Regions from separate parts of the Corynebacterium fournieri genome, predicted to be linked through region 2. Evidence: riboswitches for the same ligand, from Rfam matches in the RefSeq annotation. Region 2 holds a riboswitch; the other holds the start of a gene.
What was found. A riboswitch is a leader RNA that binds a small molecule or an ion and turns the genes downstream of it on or off. The one in region 2 is predicted to bind thiamine pyrophosphate.

Region 1 (11,247 bases), 250 kb from region 2:
CATCACCGCCGGGCACTGCGGCAAGGTGGGCGACGCGGTGAGCTCCGCGGACGCCTGGCAGCTCGGCCGCACCGGCACCATCACACACGTCAATCCGCAGCTGGACTACGCGGTGATCACCCTGGGTGCGAACACGGAGGTCACCCGCTCCTACAACGGTGTGACCGTCAACCACCTCGGCGGCGCGCCAGTGCGTCCCGGCGGCGTGGTGTGCAAAACGGGCGTGGCCTCCGGCACCACCTGCGGCTACACCTTCAGCGACTGGGAGGCGCGCAACACCAACCACGTCTGCGCCATGCAGGGCGATTCCGGCGCGCCGCTGATGGTGGACGACCGCGTCATCGGCCTGGTCAGCGGCGGTATCTGGGGCCCGCCGCTGAACGTGGCGTGCCGTACGCCGCTGCAGGGGCCCATCCACGCGCCGACAGCCGCGCTGCGCATGGACTCGGTGCTGGCAGACATCCCGGGCGGGTTCCGCCTGCCTTAGCTCTCCAGGGCTGCGATTACGTCGGCGACCATCCGTGGGTTGCCGGCAACGCACCAGGTCACCCCGCCTGCGTCGACTTTCTCGGCCCGCCCGCCCACGGCCTCAACGAGCGCCTTGCCGGGCAGCCAATCCCAGTCCGCCACGCTGTGCTGCAGCCACGCGCCCATCTGGCCCGAGGCGATGTTGGCCAGGTCCACAGAACCGGCCCCCATCATGCGGATTGTCGCCGCCTCGCGCACGGGCTTGAGCCACACCTCGCGCCGCGCGTCGACGGCCATGTCCGTGGGGTGCAGGTACGTCACCAAAGCACTTTCGCTTAACGACGCCTCCGGCAACATCCCCAACTCCACCCCGTCACGCGTGGCCGTGCCGTCGACCGCCAGCCACGTCGTGTCCGTGGCGGGGCGGTGCACTGCGCCGATGGCGGGGGTGCGCGCCGAGGCGTCGTCTACAAGCGCCAGCGCGGAGCAGAAGTAGCCGGAGCCCTGCGAGAAGTTGTACGTGCCGTCCACCGGGTCGATCACCCAGGTGCGGCCGGTTTGAGAGGCGCGCGACGCGCCTTCTTCTCCGAGCACGCCGTCGTCGCCGCGCAGCGCCTCAAGCACCTCGGCGACAAACGCCTCGGCCGCACGGTCGGCGTCCGTCACCACGTCCGAAATGGACGTTTTGTAGTCCGTGCCCACGCCCTGCGCACGCATGCGCAGGGCGAGCTGGCCCGCGTGGCGCACCAACGCTTCGGCGAGCTCGGCATCGGAGTCGTTTCGGTGGTCAGAGATAAAGGCTTGCGTATCGGTCACGCGGCCATTATTGCGCAGACGGGGAAGCTGCGCGTGTGTCCTCGTTTTCCTCCAAGTACACGTTCGAGCCCAGGTCGCGGAACTCCTGCGCCATCTCCTGCTCTCCGCTTCGCGCCGCAGCCCCGGTGACAGGCTTCTGCCCGGCGTCGAAGTCGAAGGCCGGCATGCCGAGATCTGCGATCTGGTCGCCGAACTCGTCGCGGATGTCCTGGCTGATGCGCATGGAGCAGAACTTCGGCCCGCACATGGAGCAGAAGTGCGCCGTTTTCGCGGGCTCCGCCGGCAGCGTCTCGTCGTGGTAGGACTGCGCGGTGTCCGGATCCAGCGAGAGTGCGAATTGGTCGTGCCAGCGGAACTCGAAACGGGCCTTGCTCATCGCGTCGTCCCAGTCGCGCGCGCCCGGGTGCCCCTTCGCCACGTCCGCCGCGTGAGCGGCGACCTTGTAGGTGATCACGCCGGTTTTCACGTCGTCGCGGTTGGGCAGGCCCAGGTGCTCCTTCGGGGTGACGTAGCACAGCATGGCGGTGCCGCCGGCCGCGATGTTGGCGGCGCCGATGGCAGAGGTGATGTGGTCGTAGCCCGGGGCGATGTCGGTGACCAGGGGTCCGAGCGTGTAAAACGGTGCGCCACCGCACCACTCCTGCTCCTTGTCGTTGTTGACCTGGATCATGTTCAGCGGCACGTGGCCCGGGCCCTCGATCATGACCTGCACGTCGTAGTCCCAGGCGCGCTTGCACAGCTCGCCGATGGTTTTCAGCTCGGCGAACTGGGCGGCGTCGTTGGCATCGGCCACAGAGCCGGGCCGGAGGCCGTCGCCAAGCGAAAACGCGACGTCGTACTTGGCAAAGATCTCGCAGAGCTCGTCGAAGTTTTCGTAGAGGAAGGACTCCTTGTGGTGCGCCAGGCACCAGCCGGCCATGATGGAGCCACCGCGGGAGACGATGCCGGTGACGCGCTTGGAAGTCAGCGGCACGTACGGCAGACGCACGCCGGCATGCACGGTCATGTAGTCCACGCCCTGCTCGCACTGCTCGATGACGGTGTCGCGGAAGATCTCCCACGTCAAGTCCTCGGCGACGCCGCCGACCTTCTCCAGCGCCTGGTAGATCGGCACCGTGCCAATCGGCACGGGGGAGTTGCGCAGGATCCACTCGCGGGTGGCGTGGATATCGTCGCCGGTAGACAGATCCATGACCGTGTCCGCGCCCCAGCGGGTGGCCCAGCGCAGCTTGTCCACCTCCTCGCGGATGGACGAGGTCACCGCAGAGTTGCCGATGTTGGCGTTGATCTTGGTCAAAAACGCGTTGCCGATGATCATCGGCTCGCTTTCCGGGTGGTTGACGTTGTTCGGGATGATCGCGCGCCCCGCCGCGACCTCCGCGCGCACCTTCTCCGGGTCGCAGTGCTCGCGCAGCGCCACAAACTCCATCTCGCGGGTGATCTCGCCGCGGCGCGCGTACGCCATCTGGGTCACGCGCTTGCCGTCCTTGGCGCGCAGCGGATTGCGCGATTCACCCCGCCACTCCTCGCTGGCGCTGCCGCGTTTGACGGCGGAACGGCCGTCGTCAAGCAGATTGCGCTCGCGGCCGCTGTATTCCTCTACGTCGCCGCGGCCCGTGATCCACTCGCCGCGCAGGTTGGGCAGGCCCACCTCCGGCTCCGCGTACGGCCCGCGCGTGCGGTAGATCTTGAACGGCGCGTTCGGGCCGGTGGGGGAGTCGTCCAACTCGATCGCAGTCTCCGGAACCTCCAGGCCGTCGCGCATAATTGGGGCGTAGGAGTGCTTCGGGTGGATTTCGTTTGCGTACAAGTCGGCATGCTTTTCAGACATGACCATCTCCTTACTTCCTTCGCTGGTGCTAACCAGACAGGTTCGAACGGTGCTCGCGCAGGCCAAAGCGCGATCTCAGCCCGGTGCCCCGGGCGCCCGTGTGGGGTCGCAGGCCACTGTATCCCGTCTTGGCCGCCGCGTCAGGCGGTTCGCTAGACTTCCCCCTTATGCAGCCGGAGACTCAAGCACGAATCAAGGACTTAAGCTCCACCCTCTCCACAATTGAGAAGGTGATGGACCTCGACGTGCTACGTGAGCGCGCCCGCGAGCTCGAAGCGCAAGCCGGCGACCCCAGCCTGTGGGACAACCCCGCGCACGCCCAACAGGTCACCACCGAGCTTTCCAACGTGCAGGCGCGGTTGAAGAAGGTCACCTCGCTGCGCTCGCGTATCGACGACCTGCCGGTGATGTACGAACTGGCGGAAGAAGAAGGCGACGCCTCCATGGCCGACGAGGAGCTGGCCGACGTAGCCGTGCAGATCGACTCGTTGGAAGTGCAAACCATGCTCTCCGGCGAGTACGACCAGCGCGAGGCCGTGGTGAACATCCGCTCCGGCGCCGGCGGCGTGGACGCGGCGGACTGGGCCGAGATGCTCATGCGCATGTACACCCGCTGGGCCGAAAAGGCGGGACACAAGGTGGATGTTTACGACATCTCCTACGCCGAGGAGGCCGGCATCAAATCCGCCACCTTCGTCGTGCACGGCGAATACCTCTACGGCCAGCTCTCCGTGGAACAGGGCGCGCACCGCCTCGTGCGCATCTCTCCCTTTGACAACCAGGGCCGCCGACAGACTTCCTTCGCCGAGGTGGAGGTGCTGCCCGTGGTGGAGCAGACCGACCACATCGACATCCCGGATTCGGACATCCGCGTCGACGTCTACCGCTCGTCCGGCCCCGGCGGGCAGAGCGTGAACACCACCGACTCCGCGGTGCGCATCACCCACATTCCCACCGGCATTGTGGTGACCTGCCAAAACGAAAAATCCCAGATTCAGAACAAGGCGTCGGCGCTCAACGTGCTGCAGTCGAAGCTGCTGGAGAAGAAGCGCCAGGAAGAAAAGGCGGAGATGGACGCGCTTGGCGCCGGCGGCAACGCCAGCTGGGGCAACCAGATGCGCTCCTACGTGCTGCACCCGTACCAGATGGTCAAAGACCTGCGCACGGAGTACGAGGTGGGCGACCCGCAGAAGGTGCTCGATGGCGACATCGACGGATTTTTGGAGGCCGGCATCCGCTGGCGCATGGCGCAGCAGCAAGAGTCCGATTAAGCCGCGCAATATGAAAGGGCGCAGGAGCGGTTGCCGCTGCTGCGCCCGGGGGCGGGGGACGTTAGGCGTCGCGAAGGTCGATGCCCTTGGTCTCAGGCAGGATCTTCATGCTGATGAGCGTGAGCACGCACAGCACCACCACGTAGATGCCGGAGATGTGCGTTAAATCGTGGGCGGCAAACCACTGGAAGATGTACGGGGCGGTGCCGCCGAACACGGCCACTGACAGCGAGTAAGCGAAACCGATGCTGCTGGTGCGCTGGGACGTGGGGAAGACCTCCGCCATCACCGGCGCCAGCAGCGCGCCACCCGCGGCCACCGCCACGACGGCGACGGTGGCAGCGACGAGCATGGTCCACGGCCGGGAATCGATCATGCCCATCAGCGGGATCTGCAGCAGGCCCACCGCGATGGCGAAGGTGTACATGACTGGTTTACGGCCGATCTTGTCTGAAAGTGCGCCCCACAGCGGCAGGGCGATCAGGCCGCAGGTCTGGGCGAAGACGGACACCCAGTACGCGCCTTGGGTGGACATGCCCTCGTGGGTGATGGCGTAGGTGGAAACGTAGGAGGTCCAGGTGTAGTGGGCCGCGGTCACGCCTGAGACCATGCCGATGACCAGCAAGATGTTGGCCCAGTTCGCGCGCGCCGGGGTCTGGGGGCGCGTCTCGGCGAGGTGGTCGTAGGAGTCCGCCCCGCCCTCCTGGATCTCGTTGAAGTGCTCCGACTACTGCATGTGGCGGCGCAGGTAGAGGGCCACGAAGGCCGCTGCCGCACCCAGCCAGAACGGGACGCGCCAGCCCCAGGCGCCGATCTGCTCGTCCGAAAGCACAAGCGAGATGATTCCGCCGAGGGTGTAGGCGATCACGGAGCCGCCGAAGATGGACATGTAGACCAGCGAGCCCCACTTTCCGCGGCGATCGCGCGGGGCAATCTCGGGGATGTAGCTGTTGGCGGTTGCAGATTCACCGCCGTGCGCGAAGCCTTGAATCACGCGCACCAGCAGCAGGCCCACGGAGGCCCAGATGCCGATCTGCTCGTAGGTCGGCATTACGCCGATGATCACAGCGGAGACCGCCATGATGATGATCGTCATCATGAGCACGTTCTTGCGTCCCACGCGGTCCGCGATGCGGCCGAAGACGATGCCTCCGAGCGGGCGGACCAGGAATCCGACGGCGAAGACGCCGAACGTGGCCAGCAGGGGCGGAGGTGGGGTCGGATTTGTCGAAGAAGGCGGCTGCGATAAACGGGGCGAATACAGCGTAGGAGCTCCACTCGAACCATTCGAGGAGCTGTCCGATGAGGCTGGCGCCCAGCGACTTCCTGTCGGCTGGGCGTTCCGCCGCGATATGGGTTGTGCCCAGATCAAATCGTTGTTTCGTACTTACGGGTCCTCCTTCGGGCTCGGGTGCTTGAACGGAAATGTATTAGCTGGGTCACGTTCCCGGCGTGGGAATGACGCAAAACACCCAAGATCGATTTGACAGCAGTCGCGCAGTTTGCCGAAACCGCTCTGACCAGCCCGTTCCCGTGGTTGCACCTTTAGTTGTGTGTTCGTTATGCGAACTCGAGTGCTCCATGCGCACCCACGAACGGGGGGAGTGGCTTACCTTGCATATCGGTGGACAAGGTGCGGTTTCACAACTTTGTTAGGAAATGAGTCGCGCGCCACACTTTGTGGCGCGTACATTGAGCGCAACGGTGGCTAGCCACACGGCAGTTGCCACGGTCTGGCGTAACAAAGGAGGAGCAATGGCTGCACTCAGTCCAGAAGAGCTGAGCACGGAAAGCCTCGCTGAGATCTTCGCCGCGGGCGGTCGACCTGCGGACAGCGAGCGCGAAATCAAAATCATCGACACCACGCTGCGCGACGCGCACCAGTCCATTTGGGCCACCCGCATGCGTACCGAGCACATCATGGACCTGCTCGACGACGTCACCAACGCCGGCTTCGAGCATGTGGACCTGGTTGCACCGATCCAGTTCGACGTGCCGGTGCGCTACCTCAGGGAGGACCCCTGGGAGCGTGTGCGCAAGGTCCACGAGGCGGCGCCGAACACGAAGTTCCGCTCCATGGTGCGATCCCGCAACCTGGCGTCCTTCGACTTTTTGCCTGACGACGTCATCCATGCCTGGGTCGAGCGCCTCTATGCGAACGGTTTCCGCGTCATCGGTGCCTTCGACGGCCTCAACGACATCGACAACATCGCCGACACCCTCATCCTGGCCAAGGAACTCGGAGCCGAGACCTACGGCTGCCTGTCCTACTGCCTGTCGCCGGTGCACACCGACGAGCTCTACATTGACAAGGCCCAGGAGCTGGTCGAGCGCACCAACGTGGACCGCATCATGCTCAAAGACGCCGGCGGCCTGCTCACCCCGGACCGCATGAAGACGCTGATCCCGGCGATCCGCAGCGCGATCGGCAACGACCTGCCGCTGGAGGTCCACACCCACTCCCTGACCGGCCTGTCGCCGCTGACCTACATCTACGCGGCCGAGCTCGGCGTGGACTCCATTCACACGTCGATCGCCCCGCTGGCCAACGGCCAGGGCCAGCCGGCAACCCAGGCGCTGGCCCGGGACCTGCGTGCGCTGGGCTACACCGTCAACATCGACGACGAGCGCGTGGACAACGCCAGCAAGAAGCTGCAGGAGATCGCGGACCGCGAGGACAAGCCGGTGGGCAAGCCGCGCGCGTTCGACGGCGTGCACTACATGCACCAGCTGCCCGGCGGTATGCTCACCAACTTCGAGTCCCAGCTGGCCACCGCGGGCCTGTCGGACCGCTTCGAGGATCTGCTCTACGAAACTGCCCGTGTGCGCGAAGAACTCGCGTACCCGATCATGATCACCCCGTTTGCCCAGTTCGTGGGCACCCAGGCTGTGATGAACGTGATCTCCGGCGAGCGCTACTCCGTGGTGCCCAACGAAATTAAGAAGTACGCGCTCGGCCACTACGGCGAGCCGCTCGCCCCGATCGACCCGGACGCGCTGGAAAAGATCAAGGCCAACGGCTCTTCCGAGATTCAGGAAGGCCGCCCGGAGCTCGAGCCGCGCCTGCCGGGCCTGAAGGAGCAGTACCCGGACGACGACATCGACACCCTGCTGCTGCGCGCGAACATCCCGGGCAACAACGTCGACGAGATGCGCCGCTTCGTCGCCGAAGGCCGCGCCGGCCAGGGCGAAGGTGTGCCTGGCGGCGAGCTGACCAAGCTTGTGCAGAAGATCTACGAAACCACCGCATCCGGCGAATTCCACCTCAAGACCGACGACCTTGAAATCAACCTGACCAAAAAAGGAGAGCAGTAACCATGTCTGAGACCACCAACTTCAACGAGCTGAAGTCCCTCCTCGAGTGGGTCAACCAGTCCGGCGACATCGAAGAGCTGAGCATCAAGTACGGCGACATCGAGCTGGCGCTGTCCAAGACTCCGGGCGGCCTGAGCCATCTCAAGGCAGCCCCGGCGGCAGCGCCCGCACCGGCGGCAGCCCCGGCCCCGGAGGCGCCGAAGGCTGAGGCACCCGCACCGGCACAACCTGAGGCAGCACAGCAGGAGACGCCTGCACCGGCACAGGCTGAAGCGCCGAAGGACGCCGCCCCGAAGGCGGCCGCTCCGGCCGGTTCTGGCAACGGCGTCGAGGTCAAGGCCCCGATGGTGGGCACCTTCTACGCCGCCCCGAAGCCGGGTGCGGACCCGTTTGTCAAGGTCGGCGACACCGTCGAGGTCGGCCAGGTGCTCTGCATCGTCGAGGTGATGAAGCTGATGAACAACATCGAGGCCAAGACCGCCGGCACCGTCACCGAGATCCTCGTGGACAACGAGGACGCCGTCGAGCACGGCCAGCCGCTGATGATCATCGAACCGAAGTAGGTACCCCATGGCTGAATCCGAAAAGCTGCTGGACAGCGTCCTCATTGCCAACCGCGGCGAGATCGCGCTGCGGGTCATCCGCGCCTGCAAGGAGCTCGGCATCAAGTCGATTCTCGCCTACTCCGAGGGCGACCGCGACTCTCTGCCGGTGAAGGAGGCAGACCAGGCCGTGTGCATCGGCCCGGCCAACGCCGCGAAAAGCTACAACAGCCCAGAGCTGATCGTGTCCGCGGCGATGGCGTTCAAGGCGGCTGCCATCCACCCGGGCTACGGCTTCCTTTCCGAAAAGGCCGACTTTGTCAAGATGGTCGAGGACGAAAACATCGGTTTTGTCGGCCCGTCGTCGGAGCACATCCGCCGCATGGGCGACAAGATCGAGGCGAAGAAAATCGCGCAGGCCGCGGGCGTGCCCACCGTGCCCGGCTCCGATGGTGTGGTCACCGAGTTCGAGGAAGCTTTAGACGTCGCCAAGCAAACGGGCTTCCCGCTTTTGATCAAGGCCGCAGCTGGCGGCGGCGGCCGCGGCATGCGCGTGGTGGAAACCGAGGACACGCTGGAAAAAGACCTCAACGAGATCATGAACGAGGCGCAGTCCGCGTTCAACGACTCCTCGGTCTACATCGAGCGCTTCCTCACCGACATCCGCCACATTGAGATTCAGGTGCTCGCGGACGGCGAAAACGCGATCGCGCTCGGCGAGCGCGACTGCACCTCGCAGCGCCGCAACCAGAAGCTCATCGAGGAAGCGCCGTCGCCGGCGATCGACGACGAGCTGCGCGCTGGCCTGCAAGAAGCCGCCATCAACCTGTGCAAGGAGGTCGGCTACAAAAACGCGGGCACCGTCGAGTTCGTCTTCGACAACATTGAGCGCAAGTACTACTTCATCGAGATGAACACCCGCATCCAGGTGGAGCACCCCGTCTCCGAGATGATCACCGGTGTGGACCTGATTCAAGAGCAGTTGCGCATTGCCTCCGGGCAGAAGCTGCGCCTGACCCAGGACGACATCCAAATCCGCGGGCACGCCATCGAGTGCCGCATCAACGCCGAGGACCCGAACGAGAACTTCGCTCCACGCCCCGGCAAGATCGAGCACTACCGCGCACCAGGCGGCTTCGGCGTACGCATGGACACCCACATCGAGACCGGCTACACCATCCCGCCGTTCTACGACTCCATGGTGGGCAAGCTCATCTGCTGGGCCGAGACCCGCGACGACGCCATTGAGCGCACCCTGCGCGCGCTCGGCGAACTCAAGGTCGACGGCGTTGTCACCACCGCGCCGTTCCAGGCGCAGCTGATCAACAGCGACAAGTTCCGCAGCGGCGAGTTCAACACCGGCTACGTGGCCAAGATGCTGGAGAACATGGACACGATCCCCACCGACGAGTAGCCGTCGCGGTGCGGAAGAAGGCAGGCAGCCGGGTGCGTTTCTCGCCCGGCTGCCTGTTCGAGTTGAGGGAGGACAAAGATGCTGCTGCTTCTCGCGATGCTGGTGGGCGCGATCGTGCCCGTCCAGACCGCAATTAACACCCGTTTGCGCCAAAGCGTCGGATCCCCGATCGGGGCAACCTTCCTCTCCTTCATCATCGCGGTGGTCGCCGCCTCCGCCATCGCGTTCGCCGTCGCCGGCGAGCTCGTGCCGGACATGGCCGTGGCGGCCGCGCAGCCGTGGTGGGCGTGGCTCGGCGGATTCATGGGCGTGATGTTTATCGCCGGCAACATCGTGCTCTTCCCTCAACTCGGACCGGTGCAAACCGTGATCCTGCCCATCCTGGGACAAGTGATCATGGGCTTGCTCATCGACCAGTTCGGACTGTTCGAATCCCCGCGCGTTGCAGTGGGGGCGCTGCGCTTGCTCGGCGCCCTGATCGTGGTCGGCGGCATTGTCATGGTGCTTGAGATCGGGCGCAGACCAACCCTTCACGGCACTGCGCAAGGCGCCACGCTGTGGCTGCTTCGCGGCTTCGGCGTGGTCATGGGCATGGGCTCGGCGACGCAAACTGCTGTCAACGGCCACCTCGGACGAGCCCTGGGCAGCCCCATCCAGGCCGGTCAGATCTCGCTGGTGGTGGGCCTTGTGCTGCTGTTCGCCATGGCACTGCTCATGCCCGGGCCGCGCCAGGCGTTGGCTGGCGGTGTCGCACCCGGGCCGTGGTGGATGTGGCTCGGCGGCCTGCTCGGCGCGCTGTTCGTCTTCGGCGGTGCGGCCCTTTCACCGCTGTTGGGCACCGGAACCACCGTCATCGCCGCGTTGGTGGGCAACATCATCTGCGGCCAGGTGCTCGAATCGCTCGGTGTTGGCACCGGCGGGCGCCGCAGCGTGCCCACGGCGTACCGTCTCGTCGGACTCGCCGTCGTGCTCGTCGGCGTTGCTATGGTGCGGCTGCTTTAGGCGCGGTCAGCCACGCAAGTTTCTCCACCGCTCAAGCGTGAGGCTGGGGGACAACGAGCGGGACACGCACGTGGCAAACGCGCCGTTTTCGTGCTGCTCCTCGGTGAAGATGCTGTCGCGGTGATCCGGGGTGCCCTCCACCACGCGCATGATGCAGGTGCCGCAGGTGCCCTCCGCGCACTGCGACATAATCGGCACGTCCTCGTCCTCGAAAACATCCAGCACCGACTCGTCCTCGGGCACCGTGTACGTCTCGCCGTTGAGCACGACCTCGAACGCACCGTCCGCGTTGTGGTTGCCCGCCAGCGTCTCCTGCGCGGCGCGGAAACCCTCGAAGTGGATATTGGCCTGGGGCAGGTGTGCGGAGGCGACCTCGATCACCCCGTCCATAAAACCGCGCGGACCGCAGACGTAGAGATGAGTATCAGACGCCGGGGTGTCGGAGGCAGCGAGCGCTTCCTCGATGTAGCCGGCCTGCTTCTCGCGCTCGCCGGAGGCGAAGATGCTCTTGGTCTGCCCGTGCAGGTAGGTATCGATCATCTCTTGCATCAGCGCGCGCTCCTGGCTGGAGGCGAAGTACAGCACGGA
Region 2 (11,247 bases):
TGTAGCCGCCGTAGGGCTGGGACCAGTTCAGCGGGGTCTGATCGCGCTCCCACGGTCCGTTGTGGGCCACAGTGGCCACGCGCACATCATTCCAGTTGCGCTCGAGCGTGTCGGAAATGCGAACCTCCACATCCTCCGTTTCCTCGTTGAACATCACCAGGACCCAGTGCCCGTCGATGTAGCGCAGGTTCATCTCGCCTGCGCGCACGTCGCGGTCCAGGATCGGCTCGGCCTCCTTGCCCCACTCGCCCGAAGATTTGCTGTACACCTCCCAGTTGGCCGGCTTGCCAATGTCTTCCGGCTCGAAGCGGAACAGGAAGACGGGCGATTCGCGGCCGAACTTCGTGCCCGTGGCGTAGATGTAGCCGTCCGGTCCCTTCTCCCAGCTGATCAGCTGCGACAAACCGCTCAAGTAGTCGCCGGGGGTGGAGGCGACGGAGGACCAGGATTTGCCCTGGTCGGTGGACTTCCACACCTGGGAGGAAAGCACGGTGCCGAGCGGGGCGTGCCACGTGCCCTGCATGTACAACACGCCGCCGATGTTGATCACGTCGGAGGGGATCAGCGTTTTCTCACCGACGCGGTGGTAATCGATCATGTCGGTGACTTCGGAGGTGTTGTCGATGGGGCGGACGATCTTGATAAAGCCGTCCTCGTCCTTCGTCGCCACCACGCCCACCGGGCTCATCCAGCCGTTGCCGAAATCGCCGCGGAAGGAATCGCCGAAGATCATGGCGAACTCGTCGTCGCTGATCGGGGCCATCGTGCCCAGATCGCCGGTGCGGAAGCCGGTGTGCTCGGAGTACTTGCCCAGTACGTCGTCCATGATTTGGATGGTGGTGCCGTTGGGCATCCGCATCGGTGAGGAGGCGGTCTTCTTCGGTGGTTCCACGTTCACCCACGGTTTCTTCTCGGTCCGCTTCTTCGCGGGGGTGCCGGAGGAGCTGCTCAGGCTCGATTGCGCGTGCGCCGCAGGCAGGGGCACGGCAGCCAATGCAAGTGCGCCGGCCACGCCAGCACTGATCAGGGACAGGGGCTTCGACGAGGTGCGCATCAAGTTAGCCTTTTCAACAAATGTTACTCAAAGTGTGCAAAGAGACAGAGAGCACTGTAGCACCTGGCGCCGACTCGGGTGTGGGCTAGAAAAGCCCGGATGCGAGCGTGTCGCATCCGGGCTTTCACCTGCGTAGTAGAGGCTAGACCGCGTCGGTTTCGTTCGGGTCGTTGTCGGCGTCCGCCTTGGTTTCGTGGCGGGTGCCCGGCTTGTGCTCCGCCGGGGCGTAGATGGAGTAGAGCTTCGCCGGCGCGTCGGACTCGTTGACGAAATTGTGCCACTTGCCGGCGGGCACGAACGCCGCCCAGTCAGCCTTGATCACTTCGTCGATCTCGAGGTCGTCCTCGGACGGGCCGATCTTCGCGCGCAGCTCGCCTTCCTCGAGGCGGAGGAACTGGTCGTGGTCGTCGTGGATCTCGGCGCCGATCTCGCCGCCGACCGGGATGGTCATGACGGTCAGCTGCAGGTTCTTGCCGGTCCACAGCGTGTCGCGGAACGCCCCGTTGTCCAGCGTCGCCTTCTCAATGTCCACCACGTACGGGTTCGGTCCCTTATCAGCCATCGTTGCTCCTTTGTTGTTGGAATCACTCCAATTCCGACTGTAGGAGCATTTGCTTAGCGACGGTGCCTCCCGCCCCGCCTGCGACGCCGGTTCTTGCGTCTGAGCTGGACTTTCTCCACCTCCGTGAGGTAGCCGTCCCCCTTATTTTGCGCGGCCACGGCCGTCGGCTCGGGGCGTTGCGGTTCCTCGGCGGGCTCGTCGATGCGCCCGAACATCTCCGTCGGTGCACCGAGTTCCTGGGGCCGCGCGCCGCCGCCGAGGGAGACGTAGCGCGCAGTGTGCCGCGGTTTTACCTCGTCGTCGGGGTCGGTGGCGAAGTCCCGGTCCACCGTGACAGCCCACCCGCCGCCGGGGAAATCGATGAGCTGCCACGGTTCGGTCCGCCGCTGCGGCGCGCCCGAGAGTGCGGGCACCTGCTCGGTGCCCTCCTCCGGAGCGGCGGCGTCCACACCGGCCATCCCGTCCAGCAGCAAAACGCGCGCCCACAGCTCACCGTGCTCGAATCCTTGAAGCCAACGCAGCGCAGCTTCACTGTCGGGTTCGGTGAGGGCGCCGAGGACTCGACCGTCGAGGGTGGCAAGCGTTGCGCCGTCCATAGGCAAAAGCCCCACGAACCACTGGCCGGGGGAGCGCTGTTCGAGCTCGGCGGCGCCAAACTCGCCGACGGACGTATCCACCACCAGCATGTCGCCGGGCCGCAGCACCGCCGCGTCCTCCGGAGCGTTGTTGCGCGGCACCGCAAGTTGCGGCTCCGGCAGGACCACGTGCACGTCGAACCGGCCCGTCTGCCCGTTGAGGCTAACCGCGGCCACGGTCGCCGGCTGCAAGAAAGAGGAGTGGATGCGCTCGATCTCAGGAAAGTGGGCGCGCCACTCGGGCGCGACCTCGCCAAGCACAGGGCCGGGAAGATCACCGGTGCTGCGCCGGCGGACCCGCCACGACCGGTTGAGCGGGTTAGCTTCCAGCACCACGTCCACATACGTAGTGCCTCGCCGCCCCGCGAAATCCGAAAAGAGGGCGGCCTGCGAGACGTGGTCCACGGGCACTTCCACGCCCGCGCCCCACGTGGACGGGGCGAGGGGGTACTGCTTGGCTGCCATAGGGCGAATTGTAGGCAGGCGCTAGCGCAGCTTCTTCACCAGCTGCACCACGCCGAGCACGATGAAGCCGACGATCAAGCCCGCGACCATGGAAATGCCGGTCTCCACGAACCAGCCGAGCGCGCCGCCGCCGACGGCTTCCTGGCCCAGGGCGATGATGTGGTGCGGCCAGTGCCAGCCCACCACTTCGTCCAAACCGCGGATAATCAGGTGGCCGCCCACCCACAGCATCGCGACGGTGCCGATGACGCCGATGGCATTGAGCACGTGCGGCATCGCCTTGACCAGCGCACGGCCGAGCTTCGGTGTGTTGCCACGCTCGATCATGCCGCGGCCGATGTCGTCGATCTTGACCAACAGCCCAACTGCCCCGTAGACGGCAAGCGTGATGAAGATGCCCACGGCCACCAGCACGGCCGCCTCCATCCACACCGGCTGGTCCTTCACCTCGTCGAGGGAGATGATCATGATTTCCGCCGACAGGATCAGGTCGGTGCGGATGGCGCTGTTGGCCAGATGGTCTTCGTCTTCTTCGGACTTGTTCGCGGCCTTCTCCGCTTCCTCATCCGCGTTGGAACTGAACTTGTGCGCGATCTTCTCCGCGCCCTCGAAGACGAGGTACGTGCCGCCGAGCATGAGAATCGGGGTCAGCGCCCACGGGGCGAAGGCGTTGAGCAACAGCGCGATCGGCAGGATGATCAGCAGCTTGTTGCGCAGCGAGCCTTTGGTGATGCGCCAGATCATCGGCAGCTCACGCGCCGGGGTGACACCGGAGACGTACTGCGGGGTCACCGCCGCGTCGTCGATGACTACGCCAGCGGCTTTGGCGGATGTTTTCGCGGTCATGCCGGCCACGTCGTCCGCGCTCGCGGCGGCGGTGCGGGCGATCAGGGCGACGTCGTCGAGCAGGGCAAGTAGGCCACCGGCCATGTGGGATCCTTCCGGTCGGAGCTGGGAACTCGACCAGCATACGGTGTAAACCGTGGTTGATGTAGCATCATTCGTGCATAACTGAACCGCACACGGGTGCCGCCGCAGAGCACGCGGCGGCTGAGATGCCGAACACTCCTCGGCGAACCGTCGAACCTGATCCGGGTAATTCCGGCGATAGGAAGGAAGCACATGACTGCACCCGCCAATCCCGCGGCGCCGAAAAACAATTCCTGGCGCGTCATCGACATCGTCACTGCAGCCGTCCTGGGCGTTGCCTGCGGCCTGTTGTTTTGGGTGTGGAACAGCGTCGGCTACGCCGGATTCAAGGCGCTCGACGCACTGACACCGGGGCTGGGCGGGCTGGTCACCGGCATCTGGTTTACCGGTGGTGTGCTCGGCGGGCTGATCATCCGTAAGCCAGGCGCGGCCGTCTTCGTCGAGGTGCTCGCTGCGTCCGTGTCGGCAGTGCTCGGCAGCCAGTGGGGCCCTGAAACCGTGTACTCCGGTCTTGCGCAGGGTCTCGGCGCGGAGCTTGTGTTCCTGGTGTTCGCCTACCGCCGCTTCGGGCTTCCGACCGCGGTGCTTTCCGGCATCGGCGCTGGCGTCGGCGCGTTCATCCTGGAGCTCTTCCTCACGCCGAACCTGGCCATGAGCCTGCAGTTCAACCTCATCTACCTGACGTGCCTGATCATCTCCGGTGCGGTGCTCGCCGGCGTGCTCAGCTACTACCTGGTCAAGGCGCTGGCCCAGACTGGCGCGCTGGACCGCTTCGGTGCGGGCCGCGAGCGTTTCAACACCGCCGCGTAGATGTCGCTGGCCATTCGAGCGCAGGGGCTGAGCTACCAGCACGCCACCCGCCCGGCTCCCGCGTTTACCGGCGTGGACCTCGACGTCGAGCGCGGGGAGCGCGTCCTCATCACCGGCGACTCGGGCTCCGGGAAATCCACGTTGCTCGCAGTGATTGCGAAGCTTATCGACGACTCAGAGGACGGCAGCCGCTCCGGCACCATCGACGTGGACGGAACCGTCGGCATGGTCATGCAGGACCCGGAAGCGCAGACCATCTTGTCCCGCGTGGGCGACGATGTCGCCTTCGGGGCCGAAAACCTCGGCGTGCCCCGCCATGAGATCTGGCCGCGGGTGGAACGCGCGCTTGATGCGGTGGGCCTGGATGTGCCTTTGGAGCACAGCACCGCGCACCTGTCCGGCGGGCAGAAGCAGCGCCTTGCACTGGCGGGCGTTATCGCGATGGGAGCGGACATCCTCGTCCTGGACGAGCCCACCGCCAACCTGGATCCGCGCGGCCGCGACGAGGTCATCGCCGCGGTGGACCGGGTCTGCCAGCGCACCGGCGCCACCTTGATCGTGGTGGAGCACCGCCCGAAGCACTGGGCGGATGTGGTGGAAACCTACTACCGCCTAGACAATTCGGGCCTGGTGCGCATCAGCGCCGCCGAGCTACCGGACGCGCCGGCGCTGCCCCCGGCGAAGAAGGTGGCAGCGGGGGTGCCTGCGGCCGTCGCAACGCACGACCTGCTCACACGCTTCGGGCCGCCGCGCACAGTGCGCGCGCCGGAGGGTTACTCCACCGTCATCACAGGGGAAAACGGCTCGGGCAAAACCACGCTCGTCGAGGTGCTGGCGGGGCTGACTGCTCCGAAGCAGGGGCGGGTGGAGTACTCGGACGCCGTCGCGCAGGGGCTGGAAAAGCCGTCCATTCAGTGGTCGTCGAAGGACCTTGCACACCGCATCGGTTACGTGTTCCAGGAACCGGAGCACCAATTCGTCACCGCCACCGTGCGCGAGGAGATGGCGCTTTCGGGCGCGCCGCAGACACGCATAGACGACCTTCTGCACCGGCTGCGCCTCGAGCACCTGGTCAACGCGAACCCGTTCACCCTCTCCGGCGGGGAGAAGCGGCGCCTGTCCGTGGCCACCGCCCTGGTCAACGCACCCCAGCTGCTGATCTTGGACGAGCCGACGTTCGGCCAAGACGACCGCACCTTTGTGGAGCTCGTCGGGCTGATCCGCGAGCTGACCGAACAGGGCGTGACCGTCATTTCCATCACTCACGACGAAGCATTCATCGCCTCCTTGGGCGACCACGTCGAGCACATCACGGCGGGTGAGCGGTAAATGAATCTCCTTCGCGGCATCAACCCCGTCACGCGCATCCTCGGCCTGGCGCTTTTGACCACGCCGCTGATGTTCACCATCGACTGGGTCTCCGCCACCGTCGTGCTCGCCTTCACACTGTCGATGGTGCCGCTGTGCGGCTTGAGCTTCGGCCGTTTTCTCAAACGCGCGGCGCCGATTCTGCTTGTCGCACCGCTCGCGGGCATCCCCATGGCCCTCTACGGCCAGGCGGGAGGGCAGACGTATTTCGAGTGGGGGCTGGTGCACGTCACTGAACTGTCGGTCTCGCTCGCGTGGGCTGTGATCCTGCGCGTGTTGGCGATCGCGCTGCCTGTCGTGCTGCTTTCGGCAGACGTGGACCCCACGGACCTCGGCGACGGACTGGCGCAGGTGCTGCACCTGCCTGAGCGCTTCGTCATCGGCACCGTCGCGGCGCTGCGCATGCTCACGCTTCTTCGCAGCGACCTCGACGCCATGCGCCGCTCCCGCCGGGCGCGTGGCATCGCCGACCAGGGCAAGATCAAGTACTGGTTTTCCCTCTCGTTCGGCCTTTTGGTGATGTCGCTGCGCCGCGCCGGCAAGCTGGCCTCCGCCATGGAAGCGCGCGGTTTCGGCGGGCCGCACACGCGCATGTGGGCCCGCGAATCCAAACTCCGCACCCGCGATTGGGCAGTCATGGCCGCGTGCGTTGCCGTCGCCGCCGCCGCGCTCGCGCTCGCGTGGGCGACGGGCTATCTGCGCCCGGTGTGGGCTGTGCGATGACGTACACCTTGCTTATCGACGGGCCTTCGGGCGCCGGCAAAACCACCCTGGCCAACCAAATCGGCCACGCCTTGGGCATCCGGGTGGTGCACCTGGACGATTTCTACCCCGGCTGGAACGGCCTGGCCGCGGGCGCCCGGATGGTAGCCGAGGACGTGCTCGATCCGCGGCACCCGGGGTTTTGGCGCTGGGACTGGCAGCGAAACCGGCGCGCCGAGTGGGTCCCGCTCGAACCGGGGGCGGATGTGATTGTTGAGGGGGTGGGGGCGGTCACGGAGGCGTCGATAGGCGCTGCGAAAGCGCGCGGGGACGTGGACACGCTGCGGGTGAGCGCGGCCGCGGTAACGAGGAAAGCCCGGGCCCTTGAGCGTGACCCGGGCTACGCGCCGTGGTGGGACATGTGGGCGCAGCAGGAAAAGCTGCTGCCCAAAGTGGACGTGGACGTGGAGGTTAAGAGGGTGTGACCTCCTCGGGCGTGTACACCGTGCGCACACGGGAGCGCTCCGCGTCCGGGTCCGGAATCGGAATCGCCGACAGTAACGCCTTGGTGTACGGGTGCTCAGGGGTATCGAAGACATCGTCCGTGTCGCCGAACTCCACGAAGTTGCCCTTGTACATCACAGCCACGCGGTCCGACAGGTGGCGCACCACGGACAGATCGTGTGCGACAAACAAATAGGACAGACCCAATTTGCGCTTCAAAGAATCCAGCAAGTTGATCACGCCAGCTTGGATGGACACGTCGAGCGCGGAGACCGGCTCGTCCAGCACAATCACGGACGGGTTGGTGGCCAGCGCGCGGGCGAGGCCGATGCGCTGGCGCTGCCCGCCGGAGAAGTGGCCGGGGAAGCGGTCCAGCTGCTTCGCATCCAAGCCCACGGTGCGCATCAGCTCTGATATGCGGGCATCTTTGTCACCTTCGTACCCGAGCGCGTCGAGCGGCTCCTGGATGATTTCCTTGACGGTCATGCGCGGGTTCAGCGAGCTCATCGGATCCTGGAACACCATCTGGATGTTCTTGCGCGCCTCGCGCCGCTGGGACGCGTTCATCTTCGCGGCGTCCTGGCCGCAAATGACAATTCGGGAGTCGCCCTCCGGCTCCAGGTTCATAATCTCCAGCAGGGTAGTGGTCTTGCCAGAGCCGGACTCGCCCACGATCGCCATGCACTCGCCGGCGCGCACGTCGAAAGAGATGTGGTTGACGGCGGTGACGGTGCCGATGCGGCGCTTCACCAGCGCGCCCTTGGTCAGGGGGAACTCGCGGTGCAGGTTCTCCACCTCGAGCGTGACCTCGCGCTGATCGCGCGGGATGCCGGCGAACTTGTTCTCCGGCAGGACCGGGGCGGGAAACAGCGGCTTGCCGTTGATCTTGCCTTCGACGATTTCCTCGCGCCGGATGCAGGCAACCAGGTGGTCGTCGTTGTCGCCCTTGTCGGGGATGAGCGCCGGTTCTTTGGCCAGGCACTCGTCCACGGCGATGGGGCAGCGGGGCGCGAACTGGCAGCGGTCCGCGACGTCGATGAGCATCGGCGGGTTGCCGTCGATGTAGGTCAGCGGCTCAGAGGACGGCTGGTCCACGCGCGGCGTTGAGCCGAGCAAACCGACCGAATACGGCATCTTCGGGCTGCCGAACAGCTCGTGCACCTCGGCGCGCTCGACCGGGCGGCCGCCGTACATCACCAGCACATCGTCGGCAGTGCCAGCGACGACACCCATGTCGTGAGTGATCATGATGCAGGCCGCGCCGGTTTCGCGCTGCGCCTTCTTAATCACCTCGAGAATCTGCGCCTGGATGGTCACGTCCAACGCCGTGGTCGGCTCGTCTGCGATCAGCACCTTGGGGTTGTTGGCGATCGCGATGGCAATGACCACGCGCTGGCGCATGCCGCCGGAAAACTCGTGAGGGAACGACCGCAGGCGCTTTTTCGGCTCGGGGATGCCCACCAAGTCCAGCAGCTCCGCTGCGCGGTCCATCGCCTTCGACTTGGAGATGGTGTTGTGCGCCTGGATGGCTTCCACCAGCTGGGTACCGATGTCGTAGACCGGGGTCAGGGCGGAGAGCGGGTCCTGGAAGATCATGCCGATGCCGTTGCCGCGGATCTTGGACATCGCGGCGTCGGACTTGCCCAACAGCTCGTCGCCCGCGAACTTCACCGAGCCGGTGACCTTGGCGTACTCGGGCAAAAGGCCCATCACCGCCAACGACGTCACGGACTTGCCGGAGCCGGACTCGCCCACGATGCTGAGGGTGCGGCCGGGGTAGAGGTCGAAGTCGACGCCGCGCACCGCGCGCACCACGCCCGCTTCCGAGGGGAAGGAGACGTGCAGGTCGCGCACGGCGAGCACCGGGTCGCCCGTCGGGGCGGGAGCGGCACCGTTGAAGCGTGCGCCGCCGGGATTGTGGATGCTGGTTGTCATGCTGCGGAGCCTCCGGAGTTCGAGTTCGGATCCAGCGCGTCACGCAGGCCGTCTGCGATAAACGCCATGGACACGGTGAGCAGGGTCAGGATCAGGGCGGGGAAGTAGAACTGCCACGGTGCGGTAATCAGCGTCGATGTACCGGTTTGCAGCAGGGTGCCGAGCGAGACGTCCGGCAGCTTCACACCGAGGCCCAGGAAGGACAGTGCGGTCTCCGACATGATGGTGGAGACGATGCCCAGCATCAGTTGGATGATCAACAGCGAAGCGACGTTCGGCACCACGTGGCGCACGATGGTCTTTGGGCGGGAAACACCCATGAACTTCGCCGCGCGCACATAGTCGTTTTCGCGGATGGACAGCGACAGCGACCAGATCACACGCGCTGAGTACATCCAGCCGAAGGCGATGAGCACCACGGTGAGCACCTTCCAATCGCCGCCTGAGCCGGAAACCAGCAGGGCGATGATGAGGAAGGTGGGCACGGCAAGCAGGAAGTGGATGATGGCCAGGACGACCTTTTCCACGCTGCCGCCGTAAAGCGCCGCGCCTGCACCCACGATGGCGGAGATGATCGTGGTGGCGATCGACGCTGGGATCGCGATGGTCAGCGAGCGCCCGAGGCCGTGGACCACTTGGGCGAACAGGTCGTTGCCGGAGTCGGTGGTGCCGAACCAGTGCTCGGATGACGGGCCGACCGACAGGTTCAAAAAGTCGGGGTCTTGGTAGTTCCACGGGGTGAGGAACTTGCCAAAGACGGCGAGGAGGACAAGCAGGAAGAAGATGATCAGGCCGATGACTGCCGCCTTGTTGCGCATGAAGCGACGGTAGTAGATCTTCGCCTTGCGGGTGGCCTTCATCGTCTGCTGGTCGTCGATGCTGTTGCCCTGTTTCGGGATGGGGCGGGGAGTGTTTTCCTCCTTGCTCATCACGCCGTCGGCTTGGCGGCCGGTCTCGGAGATGGCGGTGAGGTCGTTGAGCGGCATGTTCGCGTGCATGCCCAGGCTGGTGGAGCTGTGCGCGCGGGGGTCTTTGAGTTTGCGGGATGCGCCGCGTGAAGTGTTCGGTGCCATGTTCGGTGCTCCTTAGCTCACGCGCACGCGCGGGTCGAGGGCGACGACGATGAGGTCGGCCAGGATGGCGGAGACGGCGGTCATGGCGGCGCCGAACGCAGCCACGACGACAACCCCGTGGACGTCGTTACGCGAAATTGTCTGGATGAAGTACTGGCCCATGCCCTGCCAGGCGAAGATGCGCTCGGTCATCACCGCGCCGGTGAAAATGCCGGGCACGGAGAACGCCACCGAGGTCGCCACGGGGATCAGCGAGGTGCGCAGTGCGTGACGACGAACGGCCTGCGCCTTGGTCAGACCCTTCGCCCGGGCCGTGCGCACGTAGTCGGCGTTTAAGTTGTCCAGTAGCAGCGTGCGCTGCATGAAGTGGTAGCCGGCGTAGGAGATGATCAGCAGCGACAACGTGGGCAGCACCAGGTGCTGGGCGTAGTCCAGCATTTTTGGGCCGAAGCCCTCGATGCCCGGGGTGGACGCGCCGGTGACGTAGAAGATGCGCTTGCCGGTCCATTCGTTGATTTTCAGTCCGAGCCACACCACGGCGATGGACGCGACCACCACGTGGATGTTCATGGTGATGATGGAGATGCCCTGCCACATGCGGTCGGCGCGCTTGTACTGGCGCGACGCGGTGTACACGCCCAGGGCGACACCGATGATGATGGACAGCAAGGTCGCACCAAGCGTCAGCTGGGCGGAGACCCAAATGCGGTAGGAGACCTGTTCGTTCACAGAGTCGCCGAGAGGGGATTTTCCCCAGTCCCAGCGGGTGACTACGCCGGTCAGCCACGTCCACCAGCGCTCGATGAGTGGGGTGTTCGGGCTCAAGTTCAGCGGCTCGAGCAGTCGGTCGATCTGGTCGTCGGGCAGGGGAGGGCGCCGGCCGAAGTAGTTGGCGCGCGGGTCGAGGAAAAAACTGGCGAGGAAGTACGTCAGGTTGGTGGCCAGGAAAACGATCAGGCCCCAGCTCAGCGTTTTTCGGAGCAGGTATCGAAACATGTGGGTTCTCGGTTCCGGTGTCGACGGGTATGCAGGTTAAGGGCGGTAAACCAAGTGCCGAAGCCCGCCCAGCGTGTCGGCTGGGCGGGCTCGCACTCACTGCGGCTGTTTCACCAGGTTGTGAGCGGGGCTACTTGGCCCAGCCCACGTTTTCGATCGGCAGGACAGCAAAGGAGTTGGCGCCGTAGTTGGCCAGGCCCTTCTTCACAGCCA

Region 1: another riboswitch for thiamine pyrophosphate. It lies ahead of thiC (phosphomethylpyrimidine synthase ThiC); the one in region 2 lies ahead of CFOUR_RS04185 (ECF transporter S component).

What each region holds. Positions count from the first base shown of each region.
Region 1 is NZ_CP047210.1:588,434-599,680, forward strand. Features, by position in the region: gene CFOUR_RS02865 (chymotrypsin family serine protease) at 1-487, shown strand, start outside; gene CFOUR_RS02870 (inositol monophosphatase family protein) at 484-1,284, opposite strand; gene thiC (phosphomethylpyrimidine synthase ThiC) at 1,292-3,115, opposite strand; TPP riboswitch at 3,113-3,225, opposite strand; gene prfB (peptide chain release factor 2) at 3,283-4,386, shown strand; partial or broken gene CFOUR_RS02885 (MFS transporter) at 4,448-5,753, opposite strand; gene CFOUR_RS02890 (pyruvate carboxylase subunit B) at 6,142-7,701, shown strand; gene accB (acetyl-CoA carboxylase biotin carboxyl carrier protein) at 7,704-8,264, shown strand; gene accC (acetyl-CoA carboxylase biotin carboxylase subunit) at 8,272-9,657, shown strand; gene CFOUR_RS02905 (DMT family transporter) at 9,736-10,659, shown strand; gene CFOUR_RS02910 (PDR/VanB family oxidoreductase) at 10,666-11,247, opposite strand, start outside.
Region 2 is NZ_CP047210.1:842,200-853,446, forward strand. Features, by position in the region: gene CFOUR_RS04165 (DUF4185 domain-containing protein) at 1-1,054, opposite strand, end outside; gene CFOUR_RS04170 (cupin domain-containing protein) at 1,197-1,616, opposite strand; gene CFOUR_RS04175 (hypothetical protein) at 1,670-2,716, opposite strand; gene CFOUR_RS04180 (DUF808 domain-containing protein) at 2,738-3,646, opposite strand; TPP riboswitch at 3,729-3,847, shown strand; gene CFOUR_RS04185 (ECF transporter S component) at 3,839-4,456, shown strand; gene CFOUR_RS04190 (ABC transporter ATP-binding protein) at 4,457-5,785, shown strand; gene CFOUR_RS04195 (energy-coupling factor transporter transmembrane component T family protein) at 5,786-6,547, shown strand; gene CFOUR_RS04200 (nucleoside/nucleotide kinase family protein) at 6,544-7,011, shown strand; gene CFOUR_RS04205 (dipeptide ABC transporter ATP-binding protein) at 6,998-8,965, opposite strand; gene CFOUR_RS04210 (ABC transporter permease) at 8,962-10,038, opposite strand; gene CFOUR_RS04215 (ABC transporter permease) at 10,051-11,034, opposite strand; gene CFOUR_RS04220 (ABC transporter family substrate-binding protein) at 11,165-11,247, opposite strand, start outside.